2 regions of the Cellulomonas sp. GbtcB1 genome follow, and region 1 is predicted to be linked to the other one. Evidence: predicted binding sites of a transcription regulator. Region 1 holds the regulator's gene; the other holds the start of a gene.
What was found. Region 1 encodes LexA, which represses DNA repair genes until DNA is damaged. Its sites were predicted from a motif close to TCGAACANNTGTTCGA; they were not measured.

Region 1 (9,418 bases):
GTGTCGACCGCGACGCTCGCGCTCCAGCGCCAGGTGATGACCCGCGACCTGCCGCTGGTCGCGGACGCGCTCGCCCCCGAGCTGCCCCGCAAGCCCCGGATCGCGCTGCTCAAGGGCTGGCACAACTACGTGTGCGTGCACAAGACGTCGGGCGGCTACCCGCCGGACGACCAGGGCATGCTGTTCGACCTCGGGGACCGCGGCGCGGCCGAGCACCCGTCCACGACCGACCCCGCCGACGGCGAGGACGCGGGCAAGGAGTCGCTCGGCGCGCAGGTGGTCCGGCTGCGGGAGTGGGCCGAGGAGACCGAGACCGGCGACCGCGACGACCTGGTCCCCGGCGTGACCGACCGGGCGTGGCGCCAGGTGTCGGTCACGTCGCTGGAGTGCCTGGGCCAGCGCTGCCCGCTGCTCGAGGAGTGCTTCCCGGAGCGCGCCCGCGCCGCCGCCCGGTCCGCCGACGTCGTGGTGACGAACCACGCGATGCTCGGCGTGGCGGCGTCCGGCTCGCCGCACGTGCTGCCCGAGCACCAGGTGCTGGTCGTCGACGAGGCACACGAGCTCGCCGACCGGGTCACCGCCCAGTCCACGGCCGAGCTGTCCGTCGGCAGCGTCGAGCACGCGGGCCGGATGGCGCGCCGGCACGGCGGCATCGCGACCACCGAGCTCGACTCGGCGGCGACCGCCCTCGGCGCCGCGCTGATCCACCTGCCCGAGGGTCGGTTCACCCAGGGGCTCCCGGAGGGCACCCGGCAGGCGGTCGCGATGGTGCGCGACGCGGCGCGCGGCCTGCTGTCGGCGCTGCGCCCCGAGAAGCCCGCGGCGGGCGAGGCAGCACCGGCGGACAGCGGGCTGAAGATCGCGACGTCGTCCGTGCTCGCCCTGTTCGAGGTCGCCGAGCGGATGGCCGCCGAGGCCGACGACCAGCGGTACACGGTGCTGTGGTGCTCCCGCGCCGAGCGCGACGGCGCCACCCGGCTGTACGCCGCGCCGCTCGCCGTGAACGGGCTGATCCGGACGCACCTGCTGTCCGGGCGCGCGTCGGTGCTGACCTCGGCGACGCTGAGCCTCGGCGGCGAGTTCCGGTCGATGGCCCGCAGCATCGGGCTGGAGGGCGCGGGCGAGGCGGCCGCGGCGACCGCGACGGCAGCGACCGTCGCGGTGTCGGCGCCGGGCGGCAGCGAGGGCACCACGCTGGACGTGCCGAAGCCGGCGGCGAGCCCGGCCCCCGCGTCGCTGCCGTGGCACGGCGTCGACGTCGGCAGCCCGTTCGACTACCCGAGGCAGGGCATCCTCTACATCGCCCGCCGCCTGCCGCCCCCGGGGCGCGAGCCCGCCACCGACGCGCAGCTCGACGAGATCGAGGCGCTGATCACCGCCGCGGGCGGCCGCACGCTCGGCCTGTTCTCCTCCCGCCGGGCCGCGGTCGCGGTCGGCGAGGCGATGCGCGAGCGGCTCGACGTCCCGGTGCTCGTGCAGGGCGAGGACCAGCTCCCGACGCTCGTGAAGCAGTTCGCCGCCGACGAGCCGACCTGCCTGTTCGGCACCCTGTCGCTCTGGCAGGGCGTCGACGTGCCGGGGCGGTCGAACCAGCTCGTGATCATCGACCGCATCCCGTTCCCGCGGCCGGACGACCCGGTGAAGTCGGCCCGGTCGGAGGCGGTGGCGGCCTCCGGCGGCAACGGCTTCATGTCGGTGGCGGCGACGCACGCCGCGCTGCTGCTCGCCCAGGGCGCGGGGCGGCTGATCCGGTCGACGGGGGACCGGGGCGTCGTCGCGGTGCTCGACCCCCGGCTGTCGACGGCCCGGTACGGGGAGTTCCTCACGCGGTCGCTGCCGGCGTTCTGGCGGACGACCGACCGCGAGGTGGCCCTGGGGGCGCTCCGCCGGCTCGCGGCGCCCGCGCCGACCGCCTGACCAGGGCGTCCGCGGCCCCGCGACGCGCCCGGGGCCCCCGCCCGGGGCGCGCCCGGGCGGGTGGGCCCGCTAGCCTCGTGACCAGCGCGCCGACCGGCGCGCGAGCACGGGCAGCACGTACGGGAGGACCGCCGTGAGCGAGCAGATCGACGACGTCGAGGGCGACGAGCTGGGTCTGGTGGGCACGCCCCTGCAGCCCCGCCGCACCACCAAGCTGGCGGTCGTCGGCGCGGGCGCGGTCGGGTCGACCATGGCCTACGCGGCGCTCATGCGCGGCGCGGCCCGCAGCGTCGTGCTCTACGACATCAACAAGGCGAAGGTCGAGGCCGAGGCGCTGGACCTCGGGCACGGCATCCAGTTCATGCCGATGGCCGAGGTCATCGGGTCGGACGACATCGCCGCGTGCGCCGACGCCGACGTCGTCATGATCACCGCGGGCGCCAAGCAGAAGCCCGGGCAGACCCGGATCGACCTGGCCGAGGCGACCATCGCCCTGGTCAAGAAGATCCTGCCCTCGCTCGTCGAGGTCGCGCCGAACGCCGTGTACGTGATGGTGACGAACCCGGTCGACATCGTCACGTACGCCGCCCTGAAGTTCTCCGGCCTGCCGCCGACGCAGCTGTTCGGGTCCGGCACGGTGCTCGACTCCTCGCGGCTGCGGTACCTCATCGCGCAGTACACCGGCGTCGCCGTGCAGAACGTGCACGCCTACATCGCGGGCGAGCACGGCGACACCGAGCTGCCGCTGTGGTCCTCGGCGACCATCGGCGGCGTGCCGATCCTCGACTGGAACGCGATCGAGGGCCACGTGCCGCTCACCCACGAGGTCCGCGAGTCGATCGCCCGCGAGGTCGTCGACTCGGCCTACCGGATCATCGCCGGCAAGGGCGCGACGAACTACGCGGTGGCGCTCGCGGGCTCGCGGATCATCGAGGCGATCGTCAAGGACGAGCGCCGCATCCTGCCGGTGTCGTCGCTGCTCGACGGCTACCACGGGATCAGCGACGTCTGCCTGTCGGTCCCGTCGATCGTCGGGCGCTCCGGCGTCGGCGAGCGGCTGCAGGTCCCGATGTCGACCGACGAGCTCGCGGGGCTCCGCCGCTCGGGCGAGCAGCTGCGCGCGGTCGCCCGCCGGTTCGGGCTCTAGGCGGTGCGCGGACGCGGCACCCGCACGTGCGGGTGCCGCACCGCCGTCGCGGCCTCGCGCAGCGCCGCCAGCGCGGCGACCACGGCGGGCACCCGCGCGGTGCCCGCCTCGCCGACGGCCTCCACGAGCCGCGCGGCGCCGGGCCGGGCGGGGTGCACCGTGACGCCCGGGTGCGGCAGCGCGGCCAGCGCCAGGCCCGGCAGGGTCGCCACGCCGAGCCCGGCCCGGACCAGGCCGAGCACCGCCAGGTAGTCGTCGGTCGCGAAGTCGACCCGCGGGGCGAAGCCGGCGCGGGCGCAGGTGCCGACGAGCTGCGCGCGGCACTGCGGGCAGCCCGCGATCCACGGCCGGTCGGCCAGGCCGGCGAGGTCGACCGGCTCGCCGGCGGCGCGGCCGTCGGACGCGGGCAGCACGACGAGCACCTCGTCCCGCAGCAGGGGGACGCGCCGCAGCCGGTCGTCGTCCGCCGGGCGCGGGTCCGGCAGCGCGTCGCGGAACGTCACGGCGACGTCCACCCGGCCGGCGGCGAGCTCGGCCAGCGCCTCCGGCGGCTCCGCCTCCACGAGCGTGACCCCGATCCCCGGGTGGGCGGTGCGCAGCGCGGCGAGCGCGCTCGGGAGCAGCGTGGCCGCAGCCGAGGGGAACGCGGCGACCCGGACCCGGCCGGCGCGCAGGCTGGCGACGGCCGCGACCTCCTCCAGGGTCGCGTCCAGCGCGGACTGGACGGCCGACGCGTTGCGGGCGAGCACCTGACCGGCCTCGGTCAGCCGGACCCCGCGCCCGGCGCGCACCACGACCGGCGTGCCCACCAGCCGCTCGACGGCACGCAGCTGCTGGCTCGCCGCCGGCTGCGTCAGGCCGAGCTCCCGCGCGGCGGCGGTGACGCTGCCGGTGTCCTGGACGGCGCGGACGAGGCGCAGCGCGGCGGCGTCGAGGCTCCGGGAGACCATGCGCCGAAGCATAAGTGCGCCGCATGGGTTGATGATGAACTGGTCGTTGCTCGCATGCGTGCCGATCGGTGAGCCTGGAACCATGCGCACGCTCGACGATCTCCGATCCGACTTCGACCCGGTTCCGGGGCACCTCGACGCGGCCACGGCGGGCGTCGCACCCCGTCGCACCGCCCGCGCGCTGCGCGAGGACGTGGACCGGTGGTCGTCGGGCGGCCTCGACGTGGCGCGGTACGAGCAGGCGGTGGTGACCGCGCGCGAGCGGTTCGCGGCGCTGGTGGACGTGCCCGCCGACCGGGTGGCGATCGGGTCGCAGGTCTCGGCGATGGCCGCGGTGGTCGCGGCGTCGCTCCCGGACGGCGCGCGCGTGCTGTGCGTCGACGGCGACTTCAGCTCGGTGGTGTTCCCCTTCCTCGCGCAGGGCCGGCTGCGGGTCGAGCACGTGCCCGCGGACCGGCTGGCCGAGGCCGTCGTGCCGGGTGTCGACCTGGTCGCCTACTCGCTGGTGCAGTCGGCGACCGGCGCGGTGCTCGACGACGACGCGGTGCTCGCGGCGGCGCGGGCGGCGGGCAGCCGGACGCTGTGCGACCTCACCCAGGCAGCGGGGTGGCGCCGCGTCGACGCGTCCCGGTACGACGTGAGCGTGACCGCGGCGTACAAGTGGCTGTGCGCCCCGCGCGGGACGGGCTTCCTCACCGTGCGGGCGGAGGCGCAGGACGCGCTGGTCCCCGTGCACGCGGGCTGGTACGCGGGCGACGACCCCTGGGCGTCCTGCTACGGGCCCGAGATGCGGCTGGCGGGGGACGCGCGGCGGTTCGACGTGTCGCCGGCGTGGCAGGCGTGGCTCGGCGCCGCCGAGTCGCTGGACGTGTTCGCGGGTGCGGACCGGGACGCCGTCCAGGCGCACGCCGTCGGGCTCGCCGACGCCTTCCGCGCGGGTCTCGGGCTCGGGCCCGGTGGCAGCGCGATCGTGACGCTGCCCGACCCGGAGGGGCGGCGTCGCGGAGCTCTGGTGGCGGCGGGCTGCCGGGTCGCCGGGCGCGCCGGGCGGGTGCGGCTGGCGTTCCACGTCTGGAACGACGCCGCGGACGTGCAGCGCGCGCTCACCGCGCTGCACGGGGAGGTCTGACCGCCGGCCGGGTCGCGCCCGGCCGGTGCCGCGTCAGAGGGAGCGCAGCACCGAGACGACGCGGCCGAGCACCTGCGCGTGGTCGCCGTCGATCGGCGAGTACGCGGGGTTCTGCGGCAGCAGCCACACGTGGCCGTCCGCGCGCTTGAGCGTCTTGACCGTCGCCTCGCCGTCGAGCATCGCGGCGACGATCTCGCCGTTCTCGGCGACGGGCTGCCGGCGGACCACGACCCAGTCGCCGTCGCAGATCGCGGCGTCGACCATCGAGTCCCCGACGACCTTGAGCAGGAACAGCTCGCCCGTGCCCACGAGCTGGCGGGGGAGCGGGAACACGTCCTCGACGAGCTGCTCGGCGAGGATCGGGCCGCCGGCGGCGATCCGCCCCACCACGGGCACGTACGCCGCCTCGGGCGCGCCCTCGCGCGCGGCGGAGTCGGCGTCGCCGATCCCCATGATGCCGGCGACGCCGGGGAGCGGCGCGACGCCGCGCGAGTCGTCCGGCTGGACGACCTCGATCGCGCGCGGCCGGTTCGGGTCGCGGCGCAGGTAGCCCTTGCGCTCGAGCGCGGTGAGCTGGTGCTTGACGCTCGACGGGCTGGTGAGGCCGACGGCGTCGCCGATCTCCCGCATGCTCGGCGGGTAGCCGCGCGACTCGACCGACGCGCGCACCGTCTCGAGGACCAGCCGCTGGCGCGGCGTGAGGCCGTCGCCGTCCCCGAGCTCGGCCACGGCCACCTCGCCGAGGCCCGCCGCGGTGCCCGTCCCGTCGCTCGCCATGTCCCGCTCCCGTCCCGTCCGCCCAGGTCAGCCGCCTGCAGGTGGGTCCGCGGCGGTCCGTCGGGCGGGCGTGTCAGTGCCTCGTGGTGCGCTGTACCCGACGTCACCGAGCGTAGGGGGACGGACGGACGGGATCAAACACCTGTTCGATCGTGTCTCGACATCGTCGGTGGGGTGTGGTTCCATCGTACAAGCGTTCGAACGAACAGGTGTTCGACTCGGGTCGCCCGGCGGCCCAGGAGGGAAGTGGTGGGGATGAGCGCGATCGCAGCACACCCGGGGATCGCCCGTCCGGCGCGCCGGCAGGCGCCCGCCCGACGCGACGGGGATGCGCGTCGGCCGGTCGCCGCAGGTGGCGAGGGCCGCCTCCACCTGACGCGGCGCGGTCGCGTCGTCGTCACCCTCCTGGGCCTGGCGGTCGTGCTCGGCGGCCTCGTGGGCGGCCGCGCGGTGGCCGAGGCCCCGGAGCGCGCCACCGAGGTGACGACGCACGCCGTGCAGTCGGGCGAGACGCTGTGGGCGATCGCCGCGAGCGTGGCGGGGCCGGGGGAGGATGTGCGGGACGTCGTCCTCGGCCTGCAGGAGCTCAACGGTCTGGCGGACGCCTCGCTCCAGGCCGGTCAGGTCCTGCTGCTTCCCGCCGGCTCCTGACGTCCCGTCGGACACAGCCAGGCGGCGGTGAGCGACGGTCTCATCGCAGCGCGACGGGGTTCCGAAGCTGCTGGTCAACCGGGCATGGAGGTCTCGAACGGATTACGGCACTCTGTGCTTGCGTAATTGGCCGGCGCGCCTCTACTGTGGTGCCACCTCGAACGGCTGGCTGGGGGGCTCGCCGCGAGGGACGCGTCGTCGTCCTGGCCCTCGGGCCGGGCGCAGAGGCGTGCAGCAACCGTCCGGACGAGGCGAGTCGTCCGGACGAGACGGGACGGGGGCGTCCCCACGAGGGTGGCCGCAGCAGCGGCCACCCTCGTCGTCTGTCCGGGCACCGCTTTCCCGGGGCGCTGAACTGCGCGTTCACCCCTCCGCGGATCCGCCTTGCACCGCCCGCTCCCGGGGCCCTACCGTGTCTCGGTCGTCCGGGCGGGCGCGCGTCGCCGCGGTCGCCGGCCCGACGCGTGCACCACATCCCGGAGGAGGCGTCCATGCACTGCCCGTTCTGCCGTCACGCCGACTCCCGCGTCGTCGACTCCCGCACGTCGGACGACGGCCTGTCGATCCGGCGCCGGCGCCAGTGCCCGCAGTGCAACCGACGGTTCACCACGATCGAGACCGCGAGCCTGTCCGTGGTGAAGCGGTCCGGCGCCACGGAGCCGTTCAGCCGGGAGAAGATCGTCAACGGCGTCCGGAAGGCCTGCCAGGGCCGCCCGGTCAGCGACGACGACCTCGCGGTGCTCGCCCAGCGCGTCGAGGAGAACCTGCGCGCGAGCGGGAGCGCCGAGCTCGACGCGTACGAGATCGGTCTCGCGATCCTCGGCCCGCTGCGCGACCTGGACGAGGTGGCCTACCTGCGGTTCGCCAGCGTCTACCAGGCGTTCAACAGCCTCGAGGACTTCGAGGCGGCGATCACCGTGCTGCGCGCGGAGAACGAGGCGGCCGACGCCGCCCGCGCCGCGTCGTCGCCCGCCCCGGCCGAGGACGCCCCGACCGCCTGAGGCGTCGCCCGGCGGCCCGGACCGGCCCGTGGTCCGCTCCGAGCCCGGGCACGGACCCGTCCGGGCCCGTCCCGCACCGGCTCGCACCGGCTCGCGCGGGCCCCGCGGCGGCGGCTCCGGCCCCGCGGGGGCCCCGAGCGTATTAACGTCGGCTGCGTGATCCCAGCTGACCTCGCGCTCCTGCACGCTCCCGGAACCCCCGCGGTCGCCCCTGACGGCTCCTTCGCCGTCGTCGCCCGCACCGCCCCGGACCTCGAGTCCGACGAGTACACCGGCCAGCTCTGGCGGGTGGCCACCGACGGCGCGACCCCGCCGCAGCGCCTGACCCGTGGCCACCGCGACACCGACCCCCAGGTGTCCCCGGACGGTCGCTGGGTCGCGTTCCTGCGCGCCGAGCCGAAGGGCCGCCCGCAGCTGTTCCTGGTCGAGGCCGCCGGCGGCGAGCCGGTCCGGCTCACCGACGCCCCGCTGGGCGTGCAGTCCGCCCGCTTCTCGCCCGACGGCTCGGCCCTCGCCTTCGTCGCGCGCGTGCCCGAGGAGGGCCGGTACGGCGACGGCGACTCCGGCGCGGAGCGTCCCCGGCACATCACCGAGCTGCCGTACCGCAACGATGGCGTCGGCTTCACGCGCGACAAGCGCCGCCAGCTGTTCGTGGTCGACGTGCCCGCCGACCCCGACGCACGGGCCGCGCAGCCGGGTGCGGACGACGAGCCCGCCGCCCGTCAGATCACGTCCGGCGACACCGACGTCGAGCAGATCGCGTGGTTCCCCGGCGGCCGGTACGTCGCCGCCGTCGCGGCCCGGCACACCGGCAAGGACCAGGACCTGCGCTCGGACGCGGTCGTCGTGGACACCGCGCCGGACGCCGACGGCGCGCTCGTCCCGCTCACCGACGCGGACGCCGGCAGCACGCTCGCCGTCGCCGCCGTGCTGCCGTCGGCGGACGGTGCGGCCCTGTGGCTGCTCGCCCAGGACATGGGCACGTCGGGCCGGGAGTTCGTGGCGACCCAGACCGGGCTGTTCCGCCTCCCGCTGGCCGCCGGCGACGCCGCGCCGACCCCCGCGGGCGCCCCGGAGCGGCTGACCGACGCCGAGGCCGTCGACCTCGACCCCGGGACGTTCGCCGTGACCGCCGACGGCGTGCTCGCGGGCGTGCTGCACCGCGGCACGGTCGTCCTGCGCGAGCACCGCGCCGACGGCTCGACCCGTGACCTGCTCACCGGCCTCGTCGCCCACGGCGTCGCCGCGGCGACCGACGCACCGGTCGCCGTGGTCACCGCGGCCGGCCCGGTCACGTCCGGCGACCTGCACGCGGTCGACCTGGCCGCGGGGGAGACCCGGGCCCTCACCGACTGGTCGGCACCGCTGCGCGCCACCGGCCGGGTCCGCGAGCCGCGCGAGGTCACCGCGACCGCGCCCGACGGCTACCCGGTGCACGGCTGGCTCGTCACCCCGGACCCGGAGCGGTTCGCCGGCCCGCACCCGACGATCCTCATGATCCACGGCGGCCCGTACGCCCAGTACACGGTCGGCCTGTTCGACGAGGTGCAGACTCTCGCCGAGGCCGGCTACGCGGTCGTCTACGGCAACCCGCGCGGCGCGGCCGGCTACGGGTCGGCGCACGGCAAGGCGATCCAGCACGGCTTCGGCACGGTCGACACGGACGACGTCCTCGCCCTGCTCGACGCGGCCCTCGAGGACCCGGCGCTCGACGGCGAGCGGGTCGGCGTGATGGGCGGCTCCTACGGCGGCTACCTCACCGCGTGGCTCACCACCCGCACCGACCGGTTCGTCGGCGCGATCGTCGAGCGCGGGTTCCTCGACCCGGTGTCCTTCGTCGGGTCGA
Region 2 (9,418 bases), on a different contig from region 1:
GCTGCTGGTCGACGCCGAGGACCGGCTGCTGCTGGTCCGCGGGCACGACGTCGACCAGCCCGAGCGGTCCTGGTGGTTCACCGTCGGCGGCGGGATCGACCCGGGGGAGTCCGCGCGCGAGGCGGCGGTGCGCGAGGTCCGGGAGGAGACCGGCCTGCTGCTGGACGACGCCGCGCTCGTGGGCCCGGTGCTCACCCGGTCCGCGCTGTTCGACTTCTACGCCGAGCACTGCCGCCAGGACGAGGAGTTCTTCCTGGCGCGGGTCGCCGACGCGGTGGACACCGCGACGATCGCGCGCGACGGCTGGACCGAGGTCGAGCTGGACGTGCTGGACGAGCTGCGCTGGTGGCACCTGGACGAGCTGGCCGCCGAGACGCGCGAGGTGTTCCCCGAGGGGCTGCCGGACCTCGTCCGGCCGCTGCTGGCGGGCTGGGACGGGTCCGTGCGGCACCTCGGCCTGCAGCGCGACGACTGACGTTACCGGGGAGTAACGTCCGGGCCTGGTTCTCGGCTAGGGTCGGCCGGTGCCCATCTCGACCTCGCCCGTGACCCGCATGCACCGCAGCGGCATCCGCACCCTCATGGAGCTCGCCATGCGCGACCCGGAGGCGATCCGCCTGGAGATTGGCGAGCCCGACGTGCCGACGCCCGCGCACGTCGTCGCCGCGGCGGGCCGGGACGCCGCCGCGGGGCACACCGCGTACACGTCGAGCACCGGCACCCCCGAGCTGCGGGCCGCGCTGGCCGAGAAGGTGCGCCGGGTCAACGGCCTCGACGTCACCGCCTCGGACGTGGTCGTGACGCACGGCGCGATGCACGGGCTGGCCATGGCGATCAACGCGCTCGCCGGCCCGGGGGACCAGGTGCTGCTGCCCGACCCCGAGTTCCCGAACTGGCGGATGGCCGCCGTGGCCGCCGGGGTCGACGTCGCGACCTACCCGGCGCACGCCGCGAACGGCTTCGTGCCGACCCTCGAGGACATCGCCGCGGCGATCACGCCCGCCACGCGGGTGATCGTCGTCTGCTCGCCGAACAACCCCACCGGCGCGATGTACCCGCCGGAGCTGCTGGCCGGCGTCGTCGAGCTGGCCCGCGAGCGGGACCTGTGGGTGTTCTCGGACGAGTGCTACGAGGCGATCACCTTCGACCGCCCGCACGCCAGCCCCGCCGCCTTCGACACCGACGGCCGGGTGCTCACGTTCTTCAGCTTCTCCAAGACGTACGCGATGACCGGCTGGCGGCTCGGCTACGTCGTGTCCCGCGACCCGGGCGTGATCGACCTGCTCGGCCAGGTCGCCGAGGCGACCGTCGCCTGCCCGTCCTCGGTCAGCCAGCGGGCCGCGCTCGCCGCGCTGACCGGCCCGCAGGACGACGTGACCGCGGCGGTCGACTCGTACCGGGAGCGGCGCGACGCCGCGGTCGCGCTGCTGGACGCGCGCGCCATCCCGTCCGTGCGGCCGCAGGGCGCGTTCTACCTCATGGTCGACGTGTCGGCCGCGATGCGGGACTCCGAGGCGTTCGCGCTGCGGCTGCTCGCCGACCGGCACGTGTCGGTGTCCCCGGGGTCGGCGTTCGGGCCGGGCGGCGAGGGCATGGTGCGGGTGTCGCTGGCCGCCGAGCGCGGCGCGCTGCTCGAGGGCCTGTCCCGGCTCGCCGACGCGGTGGCCGACTGGTCCCGCACGGGTGCGGCGGCCGCGGCCGTCGGCGGCGGTGCGCTGGCCGGCGTCGCCGATTCGTAGGATGTGCGGGTGACCGCCACCCCCACCATCGGTGTCCTGGCCCTGCAGGGCGACGTCCGCGAGCACCTCGCCGCGCTGCGCGCGACCGGGGCCGAGGCCGTCCCGGTGCGCCGCGAGTCCGAGCTCGACGCCGTCGACGGCCTGGTGCTGCCCGGCGGCGAGTCGACGACGATCGACAAGCTGCTGCGCGCGTTCGACCTCGACGTGCCCGTGCGGAAGCGGCTCGAGGCAGGCATGCCCGCCTACGGGTCGTGCGCCGGGATGATCCTGCTCGCCGACCGGATCGTCGGCGGCATCGACGGGCAGCGCACCCTGGGCGGGCTCGACGTCACCGTGCGCCGCAACGCGTTCGGGCGCCAGGTCGACTCGTTCGAGACCGACCTGACCATCGACGGCGTCCCGGACAGCGCGGCGGACCCGGTGCACGCCGTGTTCATCCGCGCGCCCTGGGTCGACGAGGTCGGCCCGGCCGCGACCGCGCTCGCCCGCGTGGAGTCGGGGCCCGCCGCCGGTAGGATCGTCGCGGTGCGCCAGGGCTCGTTGCTCGCCACGTCCTTCCACCCGGAGGTGACGGGGGACACGCGGGTGCACCGGCTGTTCGTCGAGATCGTCCGCGACGCCCTGTGAGAGCGGGGGCGCGCTCCGCTGCCGGAGCGCGCCGCACCGCCGGCCCGGGCAGCGCCGGGGCGGCGCGGGAAACGAGAGGGAAGCGATGTCGGGTCACTCCAAGTGGGCCACCACCAAGCACAAGAAGGCCGTGATCGACGCGAAGCGCGGCAAGCTCTTCGCGAAGCTGATCAAGAACATCGAGGTCGCCGCGCGCACCGGCGGTGGTGACCCCGCGGGCAACCCGACGCTGTTCGACGCCATCCAGAAGGCCAAGAAGACCTCGGTCCCCAACGACAACATCGAGCGTGCCGTCAAGCGCGGCTCGGGTGCCGAGGCCGGCGGCGCGGACTACCAGACGATCCTCTACGAGGGCTACGGCCCCGGCGGCGTCGCGTTCCTGGTCGAGTGCCTCACCGACAACCGGAACCGCGCGGCGGCCGACGTGCGCGTCGCGTTCACCCGCAGCGGCGGCCAGATGGCCGACCCGGGCTCGGTGGCGTACCTGTTCTCGCGCAAGGGCGTCGTCATGGTCCCCAAGGAGGGCACCACCGAGGACGACGTCATGCTGACCGTGCTCGACGCGGGCGCCGAGGAGGTCAACGACGCGGGCGAGGCCTTCGAGGTGCTCTCCGAGGCCACGGACCTCGTCAAGGTGCGCACGGCGCTGCAGGAGGCCGGCATCGAGTACGACTCGGCCGACGTCGTGTTCTACCCGGCCACGCAGATCGAGGTGGACGCCGAGGGCGCCCGCAAGATCCTGCGGCTGATCGACGCGCTCGAGGACTCGGACGACGTGCAGAACGTCTACGCGAACTTCGACGCCTCCGACGAGGTCATGGCGGAGCTCGAGGACGACTGACGTCCCCTCGGCCGCTGCCGCACCGACGACGCCCCGCCCCGGACCCCCGGGCGCGGGGCGTCGTCGCGTCCGGGCGGTGGTCGCCTGGCGCGGGCTGGAGATGAGTGGAGCGTTGTGCCGAGACACGCCGGGCGTGTCGGGCAGAACGCTCCACTGAACAGGGCTGCGAGGATGGGGGCGTGCGCGTACTCGGTGTGGACCCCGGACTCACCCGCTGCGGGCTGGGCGTGGTCGACGGGCTGCCCGGCCGGAAGGTGCGGATGGTGGCCGTCGGGGTCGCGCAGAGCGCGCCGGCCGCCGACATCGACCAGCGGCTGCTCGTCATCGCCGCGACCATCGACGAGTGGCTCGAGGAGCACGCCCCCGACGCGCTGGCGGTCGAGCGGGTGTTCGCGCAGCACAACGTCAGCACCGTGATGGGCACCGCCCAGGTCGCCGGCATCGCGATGCTCGCGGCGGCGCGCCGGAAGATCCCGGTCGCGATGCACACGCCGTCCGAGGTGAAGGCCGCCGTCACGGGCAGCGGCCGGGCCGCGAAGCCGCAGGTGCAGTCGATGGTGCAGCGGCTGCTGTCCCTCGACGAGCTGCCGCGGCCCGCCGACGCCGCCGACGCGCTCGCCCTGGCGATCTGCCACCTGTGGCGCCCGGCCGGCGCGGTCGGCGCCCCGCAGCGCGCCCCGGGCTCGATGACCGCCGCGCAGCGCGCGTGGGCCCAGGCCGAGCAGGCGGCCCGCCGGGTCCCGTCGCGCTGACCCCGACCCGCAGCTCGGGTGGAGCGTTCTGCCGGGACGCGGCGCGCGTGGGCAGAACGCTCCACCCGTCTCCACCCGGCCGCGCGGACCGCGCCGGCCGCGTGTCGTTCGTACACCTGTTCGCACGCGTGGCAGACTGCACGGCGGGCGCCCGGCCACGCCGGTCCCGCGCCCGCCGCGACTGGGAGGAGCCGGAGTGATCGCCTCGGTGCACGGGACCGTGCAGGCCGTGCGGCTGGACGCCGCCGTCGTGGAGGTCGGCGGCGTCGGCATGCTCGTGCAGGCGACCCCGGCGACGCTCGCGGGCCTGCGGGTCGGGGCGACCGCCACGCTGCACACCTCGCTGGTGGTGCGCGAGGAGTCGCTGACCCTGTTCGGGTTCGCGGACGACGACGAGCGCGAGGTCTTCGAGGTGCTGCAGCAGGTCAGCGGCGTGGGCCCGCGGCTCGCGCTGGCGATGCTCGCGGTGCACACCCCGGACGGGCTGCGCCGCGCGGTCGCCACCGAGGACCTGGCCGCGCTCAAGCGGGTGCCGGGCATCGGGCAGAAGGGCGCGCAGCGGATCGTGCTGGAGCTCGCCGACCGGCTCGGCGCCCCGGCCCCGGTCGCGCTCGCCGGCGGCGGGGCGGCCACGGCCGGGCCGGCCGACCGCCGCGACCAGGTGGTCGACGCGCTCGTGGGCCTGGGCTGGAACCAGAAGGCCGCCGCCGACGCGGTCGCCGCCGTGCTCGACGGCAGCGACGAGCCCGTAGGCGAGGCCGAGGTGGCGGGCGTGCTGCGCGCGGCGCTGCGCACCCTGGGCGGCGGCCGTGGCTGACGAGGTCGACCTCGGCGTGGACGTCGACCCGGCGGACTCGGTCGTGCGCCCCGGCGCCGACGACCTGGAGCGCGCCGCAGAGGCGGCGCTGCGCCCGCGGCACCTCGACGAGTTCGTCGGCCAGAAGGTCGTGCGCGAGCAGCTGTCGCTCGTGCTGCAGGCCGCCCTCGGCCGCGGCCGGGCGCCCGACCACGTGCTGCTGTCCGGCCCGCCCGGGCTCGGCAAGACGACGCTCGCCATGATCATCGCCGCCGAGCTCGGCACCTCGCTGCGCGTCACCAGCGGCCCCGCGATCCAGCACGCCGGCGACCTCGCCGCGATCCTCTCCTCGCTGGAGGAGAACGAGGTGCTGTTCATCGACGAGATCCATCGGCTCGCTCGGCCCGCCGAGGAGCTGCTCTACGTCGCGATGGAGGACTTCCGGGTCGACGTGGTGGTGGGCAAGGGCGCGGGCGCGAGCGCGATCCCGCTGGCGCTGCCGCCGTTCACCGTCGTCGGCGCCACCACGCGCGCCGGTCTGCTCCCGGCGCCGCTGCGCGACCGGTTCGGGTTCACGGGGCATCTGGACTTCTACGCCGACGACGAGCTGGAGCGGGTGCTGGTCCGGTCGGCGGGGCTGCTGGGCGTGCCGCTCGCGCACGAGGCGGCCGCCGAGATCGCCTCCCGGTCCCGCGGCACCCCGCGGATCGCCAACCGGCTGCTGCGCCGGGTGCGCGACTGGGCGCAGGTCCGCGGTGACGGCACGCTCTCGCTCGACGCGGCGCGCGCGGCGCTCGAGGTGTACGAGGTGGACCGGCGCGGGCTCGACCGGCTCGACCGGTCGGTGCTGACGGCGTTGTGCACCCGGTTCGGCGGCGGCCCGGTCGGGCTCACCACGCTGGCCGTGGCGGTGGGCGAGGAGCCGGAGACCGTCGAGACCGTCGCCGAGCCGTTCCTCGTGCGCGAGGGGCTGATCGGCCGGACCCCGCGCGGGCGCGTCGCGACGCCCGAGGCGTGGGCGCACCTGGGGCTGTCCGCGCCGACCCCGGCGGATACGCTGTTCGGCTGAGACCCCCGCGCGCCGCGGCGGCACGAACAGGTCCCGCACAGGGAACCGGCGCGCGCCCGCGGTCGTTAGGAGCCCGGAGCCGTGGCGCCTAGACTGCGGCCGACGTCGTACGCAGTCAGGAGCTGTTTCTTCGTGGACCCGACCTTCCTCATCATCCTCGTCATCGGCCTCGGGGCGATGTGGCTGCTGTCCAGCCGCCAGCGCAAGGCGCAGCGGGAGCAGCTCAGCTTCCGCGACAACCTGCAGCCCGGCCAGCGGGTGATGACCGGCTCGGGCATGTACGGCACGGTCGTCGAGGTCGACGGCGACGAGGTCACCCTCGAGTCGACGCCCGGCCAGCAGTCCGTGTGGATCAAGGCCGCGATCGCGCGCCTCGTCGAGCCGCCGGTGGCCGACGAGGACGAGACCGACGAGGTCGACGGCGACGACGCCGAGTGGCGCGACGAGCCGGGCGCCATCCCGCCGGGCCGGATCGACGTCCCGGACGACCTCTCCTCGCTGCAGCCGCCGCGTGACGACGAGGGCCCCGACAGCACCAAGAAGCCCCAGCAGTAGTCGACCGGGCGTCCCACCTCCGCCGCAGGCGGGGGAGGGACGCCCTTCATCCGCACCGCCCGCCGTCCGCGGGCGGTGCGCGCACGAGAGAAGACGGTCCGTTGGCCCCACCCACACGCCGCCGCCACCCGGCGCGCATCCTGCTCACGCTCGCCGTGATCACGGTCGCCGTGTTCGGCGCGATCTTCGCCGGCACCAAGCTGTCGGACGCGACCTGGACGCCCAAGCTCGCCCTCGACCTCGAGGGCGGCACGCAGCTCATCCTGGCGCCGGTCGCCCAGGACGAGTCCCGCGTCACGTCGGAGACCATCGCCCAGGCGATCGAGGTCATCCGGCAGCGCGTCGACTCGTCCGGCGTGGCCGAGGCGGAGATCAGCTCGCAGGGCGGGTCCAACATCGTCGTGGCCCTCCCGGGCCGCCCGAGCGAGGAGACGCTGGACCTCGTCCGCACCTCCGCGCAGATGGAGTTCCGGCCGGTCCTGACCTACGGCGCGGCGACGCCCACGGCGACCCCGTCGGCCAGCCCCACGGACGGCGCCACGGAGCCCTCGGACCAGCCGACGAAGGCGGCCCCGGACTCCGCGAGCGACGCCGAGTACTACATCACCCCCGCCGTGCAGGCGGAGTACGACGCCCTCGACTGCACCGACCCCGCGAACCTCACGGGCGGCAAGCAGGTCGCGGCCGACGCGGCGATGGTCACCTGCGACCCGGACGGCACCGTCAAGTACATCCTCGGCCCGGTCGAGGTCGAGGGCTCGCACATCGCGAACGCCAGCTCCGGCCTGCAGGTCAGCCAGTCCGGCGCGGTCACCAACAACTGGGCGGTGAACCTGGAGTTCGACCGGACCGGCACCCGCCAGTTCGCGGACGTCACCGAGCGGCTCCAGGGCCTGTCGTCGCCGCAGAACCAGTTCGCGATCGTGCTCGACGGCCTGGTCATCTCGGCCCCGTCGCTCGACCCGGGCGTCATCATCTCGGACGGCAAGGCGGAGATCTCGGGCTCGTTCACCCGGGACTCCGCGACGGCCCTCGCCAACCAGCTGAAGTTCGGCGCGCTGCCTCTGAGCTTCGAGGTGCAGAGCGAGGAGCAGATCTCCGCGACGCTCGGCTCCGAGCAGCTGGAGAAGGGTCTGATCGCCGGCCTCATCGGCCTGATCCTGGTCGTCATCTACTCGCTGTTCCAGTACCGCGCGCTCGGCCTGGTGACGGTCGCGTCGCTGGTCATCGCGGCGGTGCTCACGTACGGCGTGATCACGCTGCTGTCCTGGACCCAGGGGTACCGGCTGTCGCTGCCCGGCGTCGCCGGTCTGATCGTCGCCATCGGCATCACCGCGGACTCGTTCATCGTCTACTTCGAGCGCATCCGCGACGAGCTGCGCGAGGGCCGGACCCTGGTCGCCGCCGTCGACCGCGCGTGGGAGCGCGCGCGCCGCACGATCCTGGCGTCCGACGCGGTGAACTTCCTGGCCGCCGTGGTCCTCTACTTCCTCGCGGTCGGATCGGTGCGCGGCTTCGCGTTCACCCTCGGGCTGACCACGCTGCTCGACCTGCTCATCGTGTTCACGTTCACCCACCCGGTGATGAAGCTGATCGCGAAGACCCGGTTCTTCGGCAGCGGCCACCCGCTGTCCGGCCTCGACCCGCGCCGGCTCGGCGCGCCCGAGTCGACCCGCTACGTCGGCCGCGGCCGCGTGGCGACGGGCCGTCGCGCGGACGCCGACGCCCCGGCGGAGGAGCCCGCCGACCTCGGCGCCCGGACCTCGACGCTGGTCGCGGCCCCGGTCGGCGCGGGCGGCACCATCGCCGAGCGCCGCGCCGCCGCGCGCGCCGCGCAGGCCGAGGCGGAGGCCGGCACCGCAGCGCCCGCCGACGCCGACGACGCCGGGACCACCGGCACCACCGACACCGACGAGGCACCCGACGGCAGCACCCCCGCCGCGCGACGCACCGAGGGGAGCGAGTCCTGATGGCCGTCAACTTCGCCCAGTGGGGCAACGACCTGTACACGGGCCGCCGCTCGTACGACATCGTCGGCCGGCGCCGCACCTGGTTCCTGATCTCCGGGATCCTCGTGCTGCTCTCCGTCGTCCTGCTGTTCAAGCCGGGCCTGCACCCGGGCATCGAGTTCCGCGGCGGCTCGCAGTTCACCGTGTCGAACGTGTCGACCACGGACCAGCAGCCCGCCATCGACGCGGTCACCGAGATCGCGCCGGAGGAGGTGCCGCGCGTCAGCAACGTCGGCTCGTCCACGCTGCGGATCCAGACCTCGGAGCTCACCAACGACCAGGTGACCCAGGTCCGCACGGCGCTCGAGGACGCGTACGGCGTGTCCGACGACGACGTGGCGAGCGCGTTCATCGGCCCGACCTGGGGCGCGGACGTGTCGAAGAAGGCTGCGACCTCGCTGATCGTGTTCCTGGTGCTCGTGAGCATCGTCATGACGGTGTACTTCCGGAACTGGCGCATGGCCGTCGCCGCGATCGTCGCGCTGTTCCACGACATCGTCATCACCGCCGGCGTGTACGCCGCGGTCGGCTGGGAGGTCACGCCGGCGACGGTGATCGGCTTCCTCACGATCCTCGGGTACTCGATCTACGACACCGTCGTGGTGTTCGACAAGGTCCGCGAGAACACCGTCGGCATCACCGACCAGACGCGCGCCACCTACGAGGAGCGCGCGAACCTCGCCGTCAACCAGACGCTGGTCCGCTCGATCAACACCTCGGTCGTGGCGCTGCTGCCGGTCGCGGGCATCCTGTTCATCGGGGCGTTCGTCCTCGGCGCCGGCACGCTGCGCGACATCGCGCTCGCGCTGTTCGTCGGCATGATCGTCGGCGCGTTCTCGTCGATCTTCCTGGCCACGCCGCTCGAGGTGGTGCTCCGCCTGCGCGAGCAGCCCATCCGGGAGCACACCGCGAAGGTGCTGGCCGCCCGCGCGCGGCTCGCCCAGGGCGGACTGGACGAGGACGCGTCCTCGGAGGAGGTCGCGGTCGCGCGGTTCACCGGACAGGTGCGCCCGGGCGGTCACCAGGGAGT

Region 2: a site for LexA is predicted at 4,068-4,083, ahead of ruvA (Holliday junction branch migration protein RuvA). Genes of this name have one in related genera too.

The regions. Positions count from the first base shown of each region.
Region 1 covers NZ_JAGXJG010000008.1:65,300-74,717, forward strand. Annotated here, with positions in the region: gene KVT14_RS04855 (ATP-dependent DNA helicase) at 1-1,917, shown strand, start outside; gene KVT14_RS04860 (L-lactate dehydrogenase) at 2,096-3,064, shown strand; gene KVT14_RS04865 (LysR family transcriptional regulator) at 3,061-4,014, opposite strand; gene KVT14_RS04870 (aminotransferase class V-fold PLP-dependent enzyme) at 4,097-5,143, shown strand; gene lexA (transcriptional repressor LexA) at 5,177-5,920, opposite strand; gene KVT14_RS04880 (LysM peptidoglycan-binding domain-containing protein) at 6,176-6,571, shown strand; gene nrdR (transcriptional regulator NrdR) at 7,063-7,572, shown strand; gene KVT14_RS04890 (S9 family peptidase) at 7,729-9,418, shown strand, end outside.
Region 2 covers NZ_JAGXJG010000041.1:20,021-29,438, forward strand. Annotated here, with positions in the region: gene KVT14_RS14270 (NUDIX domain-containing protein) at 1-475, shown strand, start outside; gene KVT14_RS14275 (pyridoxal phosphate-dependent aminotransferase) at 525-1,739, shown strand; gene pdxT (pyridoxal 5'-phosphate synthase glutaminase subunit PdxT) at 1,749-2,366, shown strand; gene KVT14_RS14285 (YebC/PmpR family DNA-binding transcriptional regulator) at 2,452-3,207, shown strand; gene ruvC (crossover junction endodeoxyribonuclease RuvC) at 3,387-3,959, shown strand; gene ruvA (Holliday junction branch migration protein RuvA) at 4,156-4,776, shown strand; gene ruvB (Holliday junction branch migration DNA helicase RuvB) at 4,793-5,824, shown strand; gene yajC (preprotein translocase subunit YajC) at 5,957-6,379, shown strand; gene secD (protein translocase subunit SecD) at 6,481-8,349, shown strand; gene secF (protein translocase subunit SecF) at 8,349-9,418, shown strand, end outside.